DNA from 2 places in the Streptomyces azureus genome. Region 2 is predicted to be linked to the other one. Evidence: riboswitches for the same ligand, from Rfam matches in the RefSeq annotation. Region 2 holds a riboswitch; the other holds the start of a gene.
The links. Region 2 has a riboswitch for S-adenosylmethionine ahead of AOQ53_RS08300 (aminotransferase class V-fold PLP-dependent enzyme). Riboswitches for the same ligand answer to the same signal wherever they lie in the genome.
Positions count from the first base shown of each region.

Region 1: linked by a shared signal. The riboswitch ahead of thrC (threonine synthase) and the one ahead of AOQ53_RS08300 (aminotransferase class V-fold PLP-dependent enzyme) in region 2 are both predicted to bind S-adenosylmethionine.

Region 1 is NZ_DF968253.1:9,789-16,763, forward strand. It holds gene AOQ53_RS14015 (ABC transporter substrate-binding protein) at 1-880, shown strand, start outside; gene AOQ53_RS14020 (DUF3263 domain-containing protein) at 916-1,161, shown strand; gene otsB (trehalose-phosphatase) at 1,166-2,014, opposite strand; gene AOQ53_RS14030 (alpha,alpha-trehalose-phosphate synthase (UDP-forming)) at 2,021-3,409, opposite strand; gene AOQ53_RS14035 (glucosyl-3-phosphoglycerate synthase) at 3,483-4,427, opposite strand; SAM riboswitch class I at 4,583-4,737, shown strand; gene thrC (threonine synthase) at 4,756-6,042, shown strand; gene AOQ53_RS14045 (ubiquitin-like small modifier protein 1) at 6,039-6,314, shown strand; gene AOQ53_RS14050 (cold-shock protein) at 6,761-6,964, shown strand.
Region 2 is NZ_DF968222.1:8,509-15,483, forward strand. It holds gene AOQ53_RS08280 (sensor histidine kinase) at 1-7, shown strand, start outside; gene AOQ53_RS08285 (response regulator transcription factor) at 4-669, shown strand; gene AOQ53_RS08290 (SLC13 family permease) at 750-2,165, shown strand; gene AOQ53_RS08295 (glycerate kinase) at 2,178-3,389, shown strand; gene AOQ53_RS08300 (aminotransferase class V-fold PLP-dependent enzyme) at 3,344-4,720, opposite strand; SAM riboswitch class IV at 4,850-4,966, opposite strand; gene trpD (anthranilate phosphoribosyltransferase) at 5,227-6,291, opposite strand; gene qcrB (cytochrome bc1 complex cytochrome b subunit) at 6,430-6,975, opposite strand, start outside.

The sequences.
Region 1 (6,975 bases), on a different contig from region 2:
GCTGGCCTCCGCGGGACAGGTCAAGGGCGTGCAGTACGGCATGCCGTTCGCCTCCTCCACGCGCGTGCTCTTCTACAACAAGACCCTCTTCGCCAAGGCCGGCATCACCCCGCCCGAGACCTGGGACGACCTGGCCGACGACGCCCAGGCGCTCAAGGACGAGGGCGTGAAGTACCCCTACGCCCTGCCCCTCGGCCCGGAGGAGGCCCAGGCCGAGACCATGCAGTGGATGCTCAGCGGCGGGGGCGGTTACACCGACACCGTCGACAGCTACGGCATCGACTCCCCGCAGAACATCGACACCTTCACCTGGCTGAAGAACGAACTGGTCGCCAAGGACCTGACCGGGCCGGTCGCGCCCGGCGAGCTGAACCGGGCCGCCGCGTTCTCCGCCTTCGCCAAGGGCGAGGTCGGCATGCTCAACGGCCACCCCTCCCTGATGAAGATCGCCGCAAAGCGCGGCGTCGAGTACGGCATGGTGCCGACGCCGGGCAAGGAGGGGACGAGCAAGTCCACGCTCGGTGTCGCCGACTGGATGACGGCCTTCCGGAAGAACGGCCACCGCGACCAGGTCGGCGACTTCCTCGACTTCGTCTACAGCGAGAAGAACGTGCTGGCCTTCTCCCGCGAGTACGACCTGCTGCCGGTCACCAGCTCGGCGTCCCGGACCATGGCCGCCTCCGGCCGGGACCGGCACCTCAAGCCGTTCCTGGAGGAACTGGTGTCCTCCGAGCTCTACCCGGTCGGCAAGACCTCCTGGGCCGAGGTCAGCGCCCAGGTCAAGAAGCAGATCGGCAAGGCCGTCGCCCCCTCCGGCAGTCCCTCGGGCGTCCTGGGCCACCTCCAGGCGGTGGCGACCCGGGCGGAGAGCGCGGAGTAGTCCCGCTGTCGGTGGCGGGCGTTACGGTGCCTGGCATGGACGAGGACACGGGTGATGAGCGGCTCGGGCGCAGGGAGCGGGACATCCTCACGCTCGAACGCCGCGGTTTTTCCGGGCCCGGTGCGAAGGAACGCGCCATACGGGAGGAGCTGGGCCTCGCCCCCGTGCGCTACTACCAGCTCCTCAACGCCCTGCTGGACGATCCCCGGGCCCTGTCCCACGACCCGGTGACGGTGAACCGGCTGCGGCGGATACGGGAGAAGCGCCGGGCGGAGCGTTAGGACCTCAGCCGAGCCGGTCCGCCAGTGCGCTCAGCAGGCGTACGACGCCCTCCGGGCCGTCCACCACCACGTCCGCCCGCTCCCTCAGCTCGGTCACCTCGTCGCTGCCGCTGCACACCAGCAGGCCAGGGGTGCCGTCCGAGCGGAGCTTGTCGACGGCCGCGTAGGCGGGCAGGTCGCCCAGGTCGTCGCCGGCGAAGAGGACGGACCCGGCGCCGATCTCCCGGGCGAAACCGGTGAGGGCGGCGCCCTTGTCGATGCCGGGCGGGCGGAGTTCGAGGACCAGGCGGCCGGGCTCCACGATCAGGCCGTGGCGGCCGGCCAGTCCGGCGAGCGGTTCGCGCAGGGAGTCCAGCGCGGCCTGCGGGTCGGCGGCCCGGCGGGTGTGCACGGCCACCGACCGGCCCTTGTCCTCGATCCGGGTCCCCTGCGACGCGCCGAACCGTTCGAGGAGCTCGGGCAGCTCGGTGCGGACCGCGGCGACGCCGGGATACGGCTCGGGGGCGCTGATCTCGCCGGTGCGGGCGTCCCAGCGCTCGGCGCCGTAGTGGCCGAGGACCACGAGGTGCTCCAGGCCGGGGACGTCCGCGAAGCCGCCGTTGCGCACCGCGACCTCGGCCGGCCGCCCGGTGATCACCGCCACGGCGGCCACCTCCGGCGCGAGCGCGGCCAGCGCGGGGACGGCTTCCGGGTGGGCCCGGGCCCGCTCGGGGTCGGCCACGATCGGCGCGAGCGTCCCGTCGAAGTCGAGGCCGATCAGGGCCTTGCCCGGGTGGGCCAGGAGAGCGTCCAGACCTTCCTGTCCGGCTTTCGTGGTGGGCGCAGGCAGCGGAGAGCCAGTGGGACCGGTCATCGGCGATCAGCCCCTCAAGGCGTCGAGCTGGTCCAGGAACCACTGCGTCGGCGGCAGCGCGGTCGCCGCCGCTGCCAGCCGCTTGCTGCGCTCGGCGCGTTCCTCCGGGCGCATCGAGAGCGCCTCGTGCAGGGCCGCCGCCGTCCCCGTCACGTCGTACGGGTTCACCACGATCGCGTCCTCGCCCAGTTCCTCGAACGCCCCGGCCTCCCGCGACAGCACCAGCGCGCAGCCCGCGTCGGAGACGACCGGGACCTCCTTGGCGACGAGGTTCATGCCGTCCCGGATGGGGTTGACGAGCGCCACGTCGGCCAGCCGGTACGCGGCCAGGGAGCGGGCGAAGTCGTCCTTGAGGTTGAGTACGACCGGGGTCCACCCCGGCGTCCCGTACTCGGCGTTGATCTCCTCCGAGAGCCGCCGCACCTCGGCCGTGTAGTCCCGGTAGACCGCGAGGTCCTGCCGCGAGGGGTACGCGAAGGCCACGTGCACCACGCGCTCGCGCCACTCGGCGTGGGTCTCGAGGAGCCGGCGGTAGGCCAGCAGGCCGCGCACGATGTTCTTCGACAGCTCCGTGCGGTCGACCCGGACGATGGTGCGGCGGCCCTCGCCGATCTCCTCCCGGAGCGCGGCCATCCGCTCCTCGACGTCCGCCTCGTGCGAACGCTTCCGCAGGAAGTCCGCGTCGGCCCCCAGCCCGTGCACGCCGAGCCGCGTGCCCCCGAGCCCGCCGGCGAACCGCTCGGCGCACGCGGTGAACGCGTCCGCCCAGCGCTGCGTGAGGAAGCCCAGCCGGTCCGCGCCCAGCATGCCTCGCAGCACCTGCCCGGCCACGTCGTCCGGCAGCATGTGGAAGTACTCGGGCGGCGCCCACGGCGTGTGCGAGAAGTGACCGATCCTCAGGTCCGGCCGCAGCTCGCGGAGCATGCCCGGCACCAGCGTCAGGTGGTAGTCCTGCACCACCACCGCCGCGCCCTGCGCCGCCTCCTCGGCCAGCGCCTCGGCGAACGCCCGGTTGTACGTCTCGTACGACGTCCACTGGCGCCGGAACTCCGCGTCGAAGACCGGCTCCAGCGGCGTCTGGTAGAGCATGTGGTGCACGAACCACAGCACCGAGTTCGCGATGCCGTTGTACGCGTCCGCGTGCACGTCGGCCGGGATGTCCAGCATCCGCACGCCGTCCTCGCCGACGCCCCGCCGGACCGCCTCCCGGTCGCCGTCCGACAGCGCCGAGCACACCCACAGCGCGTCCGCGTCCGAGCCGATCGCGGACAGCCCCGAGACCAGCCCGCCGCCGCCCCGCTTGGCGTCCAGCGAACCGTCCTCGCCCACCGTGTAAGAGACCGGGCCACGGTTGGAGGCCACCAGCACCTGTGCAGCACCGTACGTTGAAGCCATACGCCTCAACCTAGCCCGGCCCGGAAACGCTCAAACGTACGGACCTGACCCACCCGGCCGAAAACGGCCCCGGTCACGCCGCCTTCCGCGCCTGGTACTCGGCGGTCTCCGCCATCGGCGGACGCTCCTCGGTGTCCACGGAGTAGGTGCGCGGCTCGAAGCCGTCCCCGCCCCGCTCGAACTGCGTCAGGGACGGCCGGATCAGATGCCCGCGGGCCAGCCGCAGCTGCGCCGTGCGGTAGATCGCGGCGGCCATCCGGCCCAGCGCCTGCCCGTCCTGGTGCCGGTGCTTGCGCACGCCGATGTCCACCTGGGCGAGGGCGTCCAGGCCCACCAGGTGCAGCGCGTCGACCAGCATGCCCAGCTCGACGCCGTACCCGACGGGGAACGGCAGCTGCTCCAGCAGCGAGCGGCGGGCCGCGTACTCGCCGCCGAGCGGCTGCACGAAGCCGGCCAGCTGCGGCCAGTGCATGTTGAGCAGCGGGCGGGCCATCAGCTCCGTGACCCGGCCGCCCTGCCCGGCCGCGCCGCCGAGCGGACGGTCGTACATGCCCTTGACCAGGTCGATGTCCGGGTCGGTGAGCAGCGGGCCCACGATCCCGGAGACGAAGTCGGACGAGAAGTCCCTCAGGTCCGCGTCGATGAAGCAGACGATGTCCCCGCTGGTGACGAGGAGGGATCGCCACAGCACCTCGCCCTTGCCGGGCACGGCGGGGACGCGCGGGAGGATCTCGTCGCGGTGCACCACCGTCGCGCCCGCGGCGGCGGCCACCTCCGACGTGCGGTCGGTCGACCCCGAGTCGACGACGACGAGCTCGTCGACGAGCGGCACCTGCCGCATCAGGTCGTGGCGGATGACGGCGGCGATGTCGCCGACCGTCTCCTCCTCGTTCAGCGCGGGCAGCACGACACTGACCGTCCGGCCCGTGCGCTGCTTGGCGGCAAGGATCTGGTGGAGCGGGCGATCGGTCGCGGACCAGGAACGGGTGCTCAGCCAGCGCTCGACTTCTTCCAGCACCGTGGCGGCTCCTCTGCGTACTCTCGGCGGGACGGACTGTGAGCCATCTCGCGGTTCGGACGACTCTCTCAACTGTCCTGGTCGTCGGTTACAGTCTTGAACAACGCGGATGACCATCACATGTCCGGGGTCAGCCGTTGTTTACAACCGAATACAGCTCATCCAGAGGGGCAGAGGGATACGGCCCGATGAAGCCCCGGCAACCCTCCAGCCGATACTCGTAGGTCACTGTCGACCGCTCCGCGAGGTCCCGGCTCGGGAAGGTGCCAAATCCGTCTCACGGCGAGATGCGTCGTGAGGAAGATGAGGAGAAAGGGCCTCGCCTCACATGGCTGTGCAGACTGTTGCAAGCACCACTGACTCCACCGTAGACCTCGGCCCCGCCGCCGCCCTGAGCTGCCGCGAGTGCGGTCACCGCGTATCCCTCGGCCCGGTCTTCGCGTGCGAGGAGTGTTTCGGCCCGCTGGAGATCGCCTACGACTTCTCGGCCTACGACACCGAGGAGCTCCGCAAGCGGATCGAGGCGGGACCCGCGAACATCTGGCGCTACGCCCCCCTGCTGCCGGTACCGGCCGACGTGGCGGACAAGCCCAACATCAACCCGGGCTGGACCAAGCTCGTCAAGGCCGACAACCTCGCGCGTGAGCTGGGCGTCGAGGCGGGCAAGCTCTTCGTCAAGGACGACTCCGGCAACCCGACGCACTCCTTCAAGGACCGTGTCGTCGCCCAGGCCCTGGAGGCCGCCCGCGCCTTCGGCTTCACCACACTGTCCTGCTCCTCCACCGGCAACCTCGCCGGCGCCGTGGGTGCCGCGGCGGCCCGCGCCGGCTTCCGCTCCTGCGTGTTCATCCCGCACGACCTGGAGCAGGGCAAGGTCGTCATGGCCGCGGTCTACGGCGGCGAGCTCGTCGGCATCCAGGGCAACTACGACGACGTGAACCGCTTCTGCTCCGAGCTGATCGGCGACCCGGCGGGCGAGGGCTGGGGCTTCGTCAACGTCAACCTGCGGCCGTACTACGCCGAGGGCTCCAAGACCCTCGCGTACGAGATCTGCGAGCAGCTCGGCTGGCAGCTGCCGGACCAGATCGTCGTGCCGATCGCCTCCGGCTCGCAGCTCACGAAGATCGACAAGGGCCTTCAGGAGCTGATCAAACTCGGGCTGGTCGAGGACAAGCCGTACAAGATCTTCGGTGCCCAGGCCGAGGGCTGCTCGCCGGTGTCGACGGCGTACAAGGCCGGGCACGACGTCGTCCGCCCGCAGAAGCCGGACACGATCGCCAAGTCGCTGGCGATCGGCAACCCGGCGGACGGGCCCTACGTGCTCGACATCGCGCGCCGTACGGGCGGCGCGGTGGAGGACGTGAACGACGAGCAGGTCGTCGACGCGATCAAGATCCTCGCCCGGACCGAGGGCATCTTCGCGGAGACCGCCGGTGGTGTGACCGTGGGCGTGGCGAAGAAGCTGGTCGAGAACGGGGTGCTCGACCCGTCGAAGACCACCGTCGTCCTGAACACCGGGGACGGCCTCAAGACCCTCGACGCGGTGGCCGGTACCGGCCTCACCGCCACCATCCGCCCGAACCTGGACTCCTTCCGAGAGGCTGGCCTCGCATGAGCGTGACCGTTCGCATCCCCACCATCCTGCGTACCTACACCGGCGGCCAGGCCGAGGTCGCCGCCGAGGGCGCGACCCTCGGCGAGGTCATCGCCGATCTGGAGAAGAACCACACCGGGATCGCCGCCCGGGTGCTGGACGACCAGGGCAAGCTGCGCCGTTTCGTCAACGTGTACGTCAACGACGACGACGTGCGGTTCGAGCAGGGTCTGGAGACGGCGACGCCGGACGGTGCCGGGGTGTCGATCATCCCCGCCGTCGCCGGTGGCTGAACCGGTCGACCGGCTTGTTATTACCTTCGGTAACCGCGGTTACTGAGAGCTCATCGAATTGCCCCCTCCGTGAGAGAAGCGGAGGGGGCAATTCTGTGTGATTGAGCGCGGTACAGTTGGGGAACGCAGCGCCGATCTCCTGATCGGGAGCCCTTGATTCCTGCCGCGCGCCCGACAAGATGTAGCCAAAGTGTGTGCGTCTTTCGCGGCTTTTGTTCCTTTTGTGTGGCCCGACTTGCCCTGAAGTCGGGCGAATTCTCCCCACATTCCGGATCCTGCGCGTCCAGAATTCTCGTCCGATTGACCTGTTGCAGACGGCAGTTGGACAGATACATTCAGCCGCGGTCGACGCGTTCCGGCGCACGCCCCCAACCGTGGGGGGTGAGGTCTGACCCGGGTCCGCGAAGTGTGGATCTGTGCAAGGGCCAGTAATAGGGGAGTTAGGCATGGCTCAGGGCACCGTCAAGTGGTTCAACGCGGAGAAGGGGTACGGCTTCATCGCGGTCGACGGTGGTGCGGATGTTTTCGTCCACTACAGCGCGATTCAGATGGACGGCTACCGCACCCTGGAAGAGGGCCAGCGGGTCGAGTTCGAGATCTCGCAGGGCCAGAAGGGACCGCAGGCCGACATGGTTCGCGTCTCTGCCTGAACGCGCACCAC
Region 2 (6,975 bases):
CACGTGAACCGCATCCTCATCGTCGAGGACGAGGAGCGCATCGCCTCCTTCGTGGAAAAGGGCCTGCGCTCCAACGGCTTCACCACGACCGTCGTCACCGACGGCGACGCGGGCTACGAGTACGCCCTGACCGGCGGCTTCGACCTCGTCGTCCTGGACATCGGACTGCCCGGCCGGGACGGCTTCACGATCCTGCGCGAGCTGCGCGAGGCGCGGGTGACGGTGCCGGTGATCGTGCTGACCGCGCGGGACTCCGTACGGGACACGGTGGCCGGTCTCGAGGGCGGCGCCGACGACTGGATGACCAAGCCGTTCCGCTTCGAGGAGCTGCTCGCCCGGGTGCGGCTGAGGCTGCGGACGGCCGCGCGGGCGCCGGAGGTGACGGTGCTCAGATCCGGTTCCCTGAGCCTGGACCTGCGCACGCGCCGGGCGCGCTCCGGGGAGCGGACCGTCGACCTGACGGCCCGTGAGTTCGTGCTGCTGGAACTGTTCCTGCGGCATCCCGGGCAGGTGCTGTCCCGGGAGCAGATCCTGTCCCATGTGTGGGGGTACGACTTCGACCCGGGGTCCAACATCGTGGACGTGTACGTGCGGACGCTGCGCAAGAAGCTGGGGGCGGAGCGGGTGGAGACGGTACGCGGGATGGGCTACCGGCTGCCCACCGGCTGAGGAACGGGTGAAGGCCCGGGTGAAGTTCCCTTCATCTTCGGCTCATCGACGGCTCACCACCCGGGCGAATCCTCGATGACGTGACGCTGAACCTCCGATCCACCGCCGCCCTGTGCGCGGCGCTGACCGTCTGCCTCCTGCTCGCGGTCCCCCGGAACTTCCCGGGACTCGGCGCCGACGCCCGTTTCACGCTCGCCGTGTTCGTACTGGCGACCTGCGCCTGGATGGGGACGTCGATCGACGACACCTACATCGCGCTGGGCGCCGGGCTCGCGCTCACGGTGACCGGCGTGATCAGCAGCGACACCCTGTTCGGCACACTCGGTGAAGCCACGGTGTGGCTCCTGATCTGCGCGTTCGTACTGGCCGCCGCGGTGAGCCGGACCGGGCTCGCGGGGCGGGCGGCGGTGTTTCTGGTCAGCGGGGCGCGCACGGTACGGCAGCTCGTGCACCTGACGACGGCGGCCCTGGTCGTCACGGCGTTCGCGGTGCCCGCCACCTCCGGCCGGGCCGCGCTCGCGCTGCCGGTGTTCCTCGCCCTCGCCAAGGTCCTCGCCGACCGGAAACGACTGGTCGTGATGCTGGCGCTGCTGTTCCCGACCGTGATCCTGCTGTCGGCGGTGGCGACCCTGATCGGCGCCGGAGCGCATCTGATCACCGTGTCGGTGCTGTGGGAGGCGACCGGGCGGCACATCGGCTTCACTCAGTGGCTGCTGCTGGGCCTGCCGCTGGCCGTGGCCTCCTCGCACCTGTCCGCCGAGCTGGTCCTGCTGACGACGACCCGGCGGGCGGACCGCAGCGGCCCGGTCCGCATCACCCCCGAGCAGATCCAGCAGCACAGCGAGCAGCCGGTCACCGGCCCCTGGAGCCAGGCCGAGAAGCGCTGCGCCCTGCTCATGGCCACGGTGGTGCTGCTGTGGTGCAGTGAGCCCCTGCACCGCGTGCCGCCCGCGCTGGTCGCGCTGATCGGCGCGGTCATCGCCTCGTCGCCCGCCCTCGGCACCGTGCGCCTGAAGGACGCGCTGAAGACCGTCCCCTGGTCACTGCTGCTGTTCATGGCGGCGACGATGGCGATGGGCGTCGCGCTCACCGACTCCGGAGCGGCGAAGTGGCTGGTCTCCGGGCTGCCGACGAGTCAGGCCCCGGTGGTGTTCCTGGCGGTCGTGATCGCGGTCAGCACGGCCGCCCACCTGGTCCTCCAGTCCCGCTCCGCCCGCTCCTCCGTCCTGGTCCCGCTGGTCGTGGCCGCCTCCGTCGGCGTCGGCGTCAACCCGGTCGCCGCCGCGCTCGCCTCCACCGCCGCCGCCGGCTTCTGCCACACGCTGCCCGCCTCCGCCAAGCCGGTCACGCTCTTCGCGCAGATCCCCGGCACCCCCACCTACACCCCGCGCGACCTGCTGCGGCTGTCCGCCTTCCTGGCCCCGCTGACCGCCGCGCTCGTGCTGCTCTTCGCCGTCGCGGTGTGGCCGCTGCTCGGCGTCTCCGTCACCCGTTAAGGAGCCCCACCCATGCTGACCCGTGTCGTCGTAGCCCCCAGCGGGTTCAAGGAGTCCCTGTCCGCGGAGGCCGCCGCCGACGCCATCGCCGCCGGCGTACGCCGTGTCCTGCCCGACGCCGAGCTCGACCTCGTCCCGCTGGTGGACGGCGGCGAGGGCACGGCCGTCGCCCTGGCCGCCGCGACCGGGGGCCGGCTCGTCACCGTGCCCGCCACCGGCCCGGTCGGGGAGACCATCGGCGCCCACTTCGCCCTGCTGGGCTCCGGGGACACGGCGGTCGTGGAGATGGCGGCGGTCGCGGGCCTCTCCCTCGTCCCGCGCGGCCTGCGCGACCCGGGCGCCACCACCACCTACGGCGTCGGCGAGCTGATCCGCTCCGCGCTCGACCAGGGCGTCCGGCGGATCCTCGTCGGCTGCGGCGACTCGGGCACCTCCGACGGCGGCGCGGGCGCGCTCCAGGCGCTCGGTGCCCGGCTGCTGGACGAGCAGGGCGAGGAACTCCCGGTCGGGGGCCGGGAGCTGACGAGACTGCACCGCATCGACCCGAGGCGCCTGGACACCCGCCTGGCGGACGTGGAGCTGCTCGTCGCCTGCAACCCGTACAACGTGCTGTGCGGCGAACGCGGCGTGGCCCGGGTCTTCGGACCGCAGAAGGGCGCGACGCCCGCCCAGGTCGAGCAGCTGTCGACCGGACTGGAGAACTGGGCCTTCGTCCTCACCCGCGACGTCGCCGTCCCGGACACCAACCTCCGGTACGGTCCCGGAACCGGGGCCTCCGGCGGCCTGGGCGCCGGCCTCGCCGCCCTCGGCGCCCGTCTCCTCCCCCGCTTCGACGTGCTGCTGGACCACCTCGACCTGGACGCCCGGCTGGCCGGCGCGGACCTGGTGATCACCGCCGAGGGCGCCCTGGACCACCAGACGCCGCGCGGCAAGGTCCCCGCCGAGGTGGCCCGCCGGGCCAAGCTCTACGGCCGCCCGGTCCTGGCCCTGGCGGGCACGCTCGGCGAGGGCGCGCACGAGGTGCCGGGCGTGGACGCGTTCAGCGGCATCCTGCCGGCACCGATGGCCCTGGCGGAGGCCCTGGTCCGGGCGAGCGAGCTGCTCACGGACGCCACCGAGCGGGCCCTGCGGATGATCGTCCTCGGCACCCGGCTACCGCTGGTCTCCGACCGGGCCGTTCAGGCCGACCTGTCCGGGACGCAACGCCCGTCCTCCGTGCGGTAGTTCCACCGCGCCCCGTCTGTCACGAGCTCCTTCACGGCCCGGACGAACCGCTCCACGTGCTCGTCCGGCGTACCCGCGCCGAAGCTCACGCGGATGGCGTTGAGGGACTTCTCGCCGGGAGCCGCCTCCGGTGCCCCGCACTCGCCCTGCGTCTGCGGGTCGCTGCCGAGCAGCGTGCTCACCAGCGGGTGGGCGCAGAAGAGCCCGTCCCGGACGCCGATGCCGTACTCGGCGGAGAGCGCGGCGGCGAAGTGCGAGCTGTTCCAGCCCTCGACGACGAAGGAGAGCACACCGACACGCGGCGCGTCGTCCCCGAAGAGGGACAGGAACCGCACCTGGGGGACGTCGGCGAGCCCCTCCCGCACCTTGGCGACCAGGTACTGCTCGCGGGCGACGAGCGTGTCGAAGCCGGCCTCCGTCAGCGCCTTGCAGGCGGAGGCGAGGGCGTAGGCACCGATGACGTTGGGCGAACCGGCCTCGTGACGGGCGGCGCTGTCGTGCCACTGAACGTCCACTCCCCCGTCCGTGCGCCGGGTGACCTTGCGGCTGGCGCCGCCGCCGGCGAGGTACGGCTCGGCCTCGCGCAGCCAGTCGGCCCGCCCGGCCAGCACGCCGGAGCCGAAGGGCGCGTACAGCTTGTGCCCGGAGAAGGCGACCCAGTCGACATCGAGGTCCCTGACGGACACGGGGTGATGCGGGGCCAGTTGGGCGGCGTCGAGCACGATCCGGGCGCCGTGGGCGTGCGCGACCGCCGCGAGCTCCCGTACGGGCCACAGCTCGCCGGTGACGTTCGAGGCGCCGGTGACGCAGACGAGGGCGGGCCCGTGGGGGTCCCTCTCGGCGAGGGCGCGCTTCAGGGTCTCGACGGCCTGGCGGGGGCTGCGCGGGGCGTCGAGGTAGGTGACGCGGGCGTCGCGCCAGGGCAGCAGGGCGGCGTGGTGCTCGGTCTCGAAGACGAAGACCTGGCAGCCGGCCGGGAGCGCGGCGGCGAGGAGGTTGAGGGAGTCGGTGGTGGACCGGGTGAAGACCACCTGGTCACCGTCCCGGCAGTCGAGGAACTCCGTGACCGTACGGCGGGCGTTCTCGAAAAGGTCGGTCGACAACTGGGACAGGTACCCGGCACCGCGGTGGACGCTGCCGTAGTACGGCGCGTAGGCGGCGACGTCGTCCCAGACCCGCTGGAGCGCCGGGGCGCTGGCGGCGTAGTCGAGCGCGGCGTAGGTGACCTCACCACCGGTGACGAGTGGAACGGTGACGTCCCGGCCCAGGACGGGCAGCGGGGCACAGACGGCCTGGTCGGCGGCGACAGCGGAGGCAGTGGAGACGGACATGGGGGAACTCCCGTGAGAGACAGGGGTGGAGAGAAAAGGGGTGTGCGGAGGCGGGGCTCTGCGGCCCTAGCGCATTCGCTTGCTCACGGGAGGCTCCCTCGAACGACCAGGACCCCTGGTTTCGCGAGGGGTCCGCGCTTGCCGTAGACCTTGCTGACTACGGCCTGGTCTTCACCCGGGGCACCCCGCCACGGACGGAGGGTTGCCGGACAGTCGGCCGGGGCCTCATGACTGTCACTCATGACCTGGAGAGGAACTTACGAGAATGATCGAGGTCCCGCAACCCGCGTCCGGATTGCGGGACACCCCGCGCCAGTGTCTGACACATCCCCGTCGTCCGCCCGGAGGGCGGGCTCCGCGGCGTCATGGGGGTCCCCCTGCTCGAGCGAAGTCGAGAGCTTGGGGGAGCGTGCGATCGCAAGGCGCCGGAGCGCCCTCGATGGGGTCCCCCCTGCTCGAGCGCGTGCCGGACGCCGCGGAGCAGGCGGGGATTTGTCAGACAGGCCCTACGCGTTGCTCGCCGCCACCCACCGCTCCAGGGTCCGCTTGGCGGCCCCGGAGTCGATCGATTCGGCCGCCTTCGCCATGCCGGCACGGATCTGCTCGGCCAGCGTCCCCCGGCCGGGATCGAGGGCCACCAGGGCAGCCGCCGAGTTCAGCAGGACCGCGTCCCGCACCGGGCCCGTCTCTCCGTCCAGCAGGCGGCGGGCGACCTCCGCGTTGTAGGAGGCGTCCGCGCCGCGCAGGGCCTCCACGGGGACGAGTTCGATGCCCACGTCGCGCGGGTCGAAGGCCTCCTCGGTCACCTTGCCGTCACGGACGACCCACACCCTGGACGTGGCGGTGGTGGTCAGTTCGTCGAGGCCGTCGTCGCCGCGGAAGACCAGGGACGAGTGGCCGCGCTCGGCGAATACACCCGCGACGATCGGTGCCATGCGCGGATCCGCGACACCGACGGCCTGGGCGCGTACCTTCGCGGGGTTGGTCAGCGGGCCGAGGACGTTGAAGATCGTTCGGATGCCCAACTGGCCACGGGCCGCGCCCGCGTGGCGCATCGCCGGGTGGAACTTCGCCGCGAAACAGAAGGTGATCCCGGCGTCCTCGGCGACCTGGGCCACCCGGTGCGTCGGCAGCTCCAGGTTGACGCCGAGCTTCTCCAGCACGTCCGACGCCCCGGACGCCGAGGACGCCGCGCGGTTGCCGTGCTTGACGACCTTCGCACCCGTGCCGGCGATGACGATCGCCGACATCGTGGAGATGTTGACGGTCTTCGCCCCGTCGCCGCCCGTGCCGACGATGTCGACGGCCGGGCCCGGCACTTCGATCACGTTCGCGTGCTCGTACATCGCCCGGACGAATCCGGCGATCTCCTCGACGGTCTCGCCCTTGGCCCGCAGCGCCACCACGAACCCGGCGATCTGGGCGTCCGTCGCCTCGCCGCGCATGATCAGGTCCATCGCCCACGCGGTGTCGTCGGCGGTCAGGTCCCGGCGCTCCAGCAGACCGTTCAACAGCAGGGGCCAGGAGCGGCCCGCCGCGGTGTCGCCTCCAGCGGGGATCACAGCGCTCATAAGCCGCTCCAGGGTCAGGCGTCCCGCACTACGGGACGAGGGTCTCAACGAGGTCCACCCTATCCAGCCACGGGGCACGGCGAAGGGCCCCGTCCGAACACCGGACGGGGCCCTTCGTGTGGCGTGGCGAAGCAGTGATCAGTGGTGGCCGTGGCCGCTGGTGATCTCCCGGTACTCCTCGGCGGTCGGCTTCGGGATCTGGGCTCCCTCGCCGTAGTAGGAATCGCTGAGCTTGGCGCGCAGCTTCTCGGAGCCCTTCACCTTGCGCTCGACACCGTTCTCGTCGACCGTCGGGCCGATCTCGGCCGGCTTGTACTGCTCGTGCGCCGTGAGCGTGTACATCTGCTCCTGGCTGAGCGGCTCGTGCACCTCGATGAACTCACCGTGCGGCAGGCGCTTGATGATGCCGGTCTCGCGACCGTGCAGCACCTTCTCCTTGTCCCGGCGCTGGAGGCCGAGGCAGATCCGCTTGGTGATGATGAACGCGATGACCGGCCCGGCGAAGAACCCGATCCGGACGAACCAGGTGACCGCGTTGATCGACAGGTGGAAGTGGGTGGCGACGATGTCGTTGCCACCGCCGATCAGCATGATCATGTAGCCGGTGACCCAGGCGACACCGAAGGCGGTGCGCGTCGGGGCGTTGCGCGGCCGGTCCAGGATGTGGTGCTCGCGCTTGTCCCC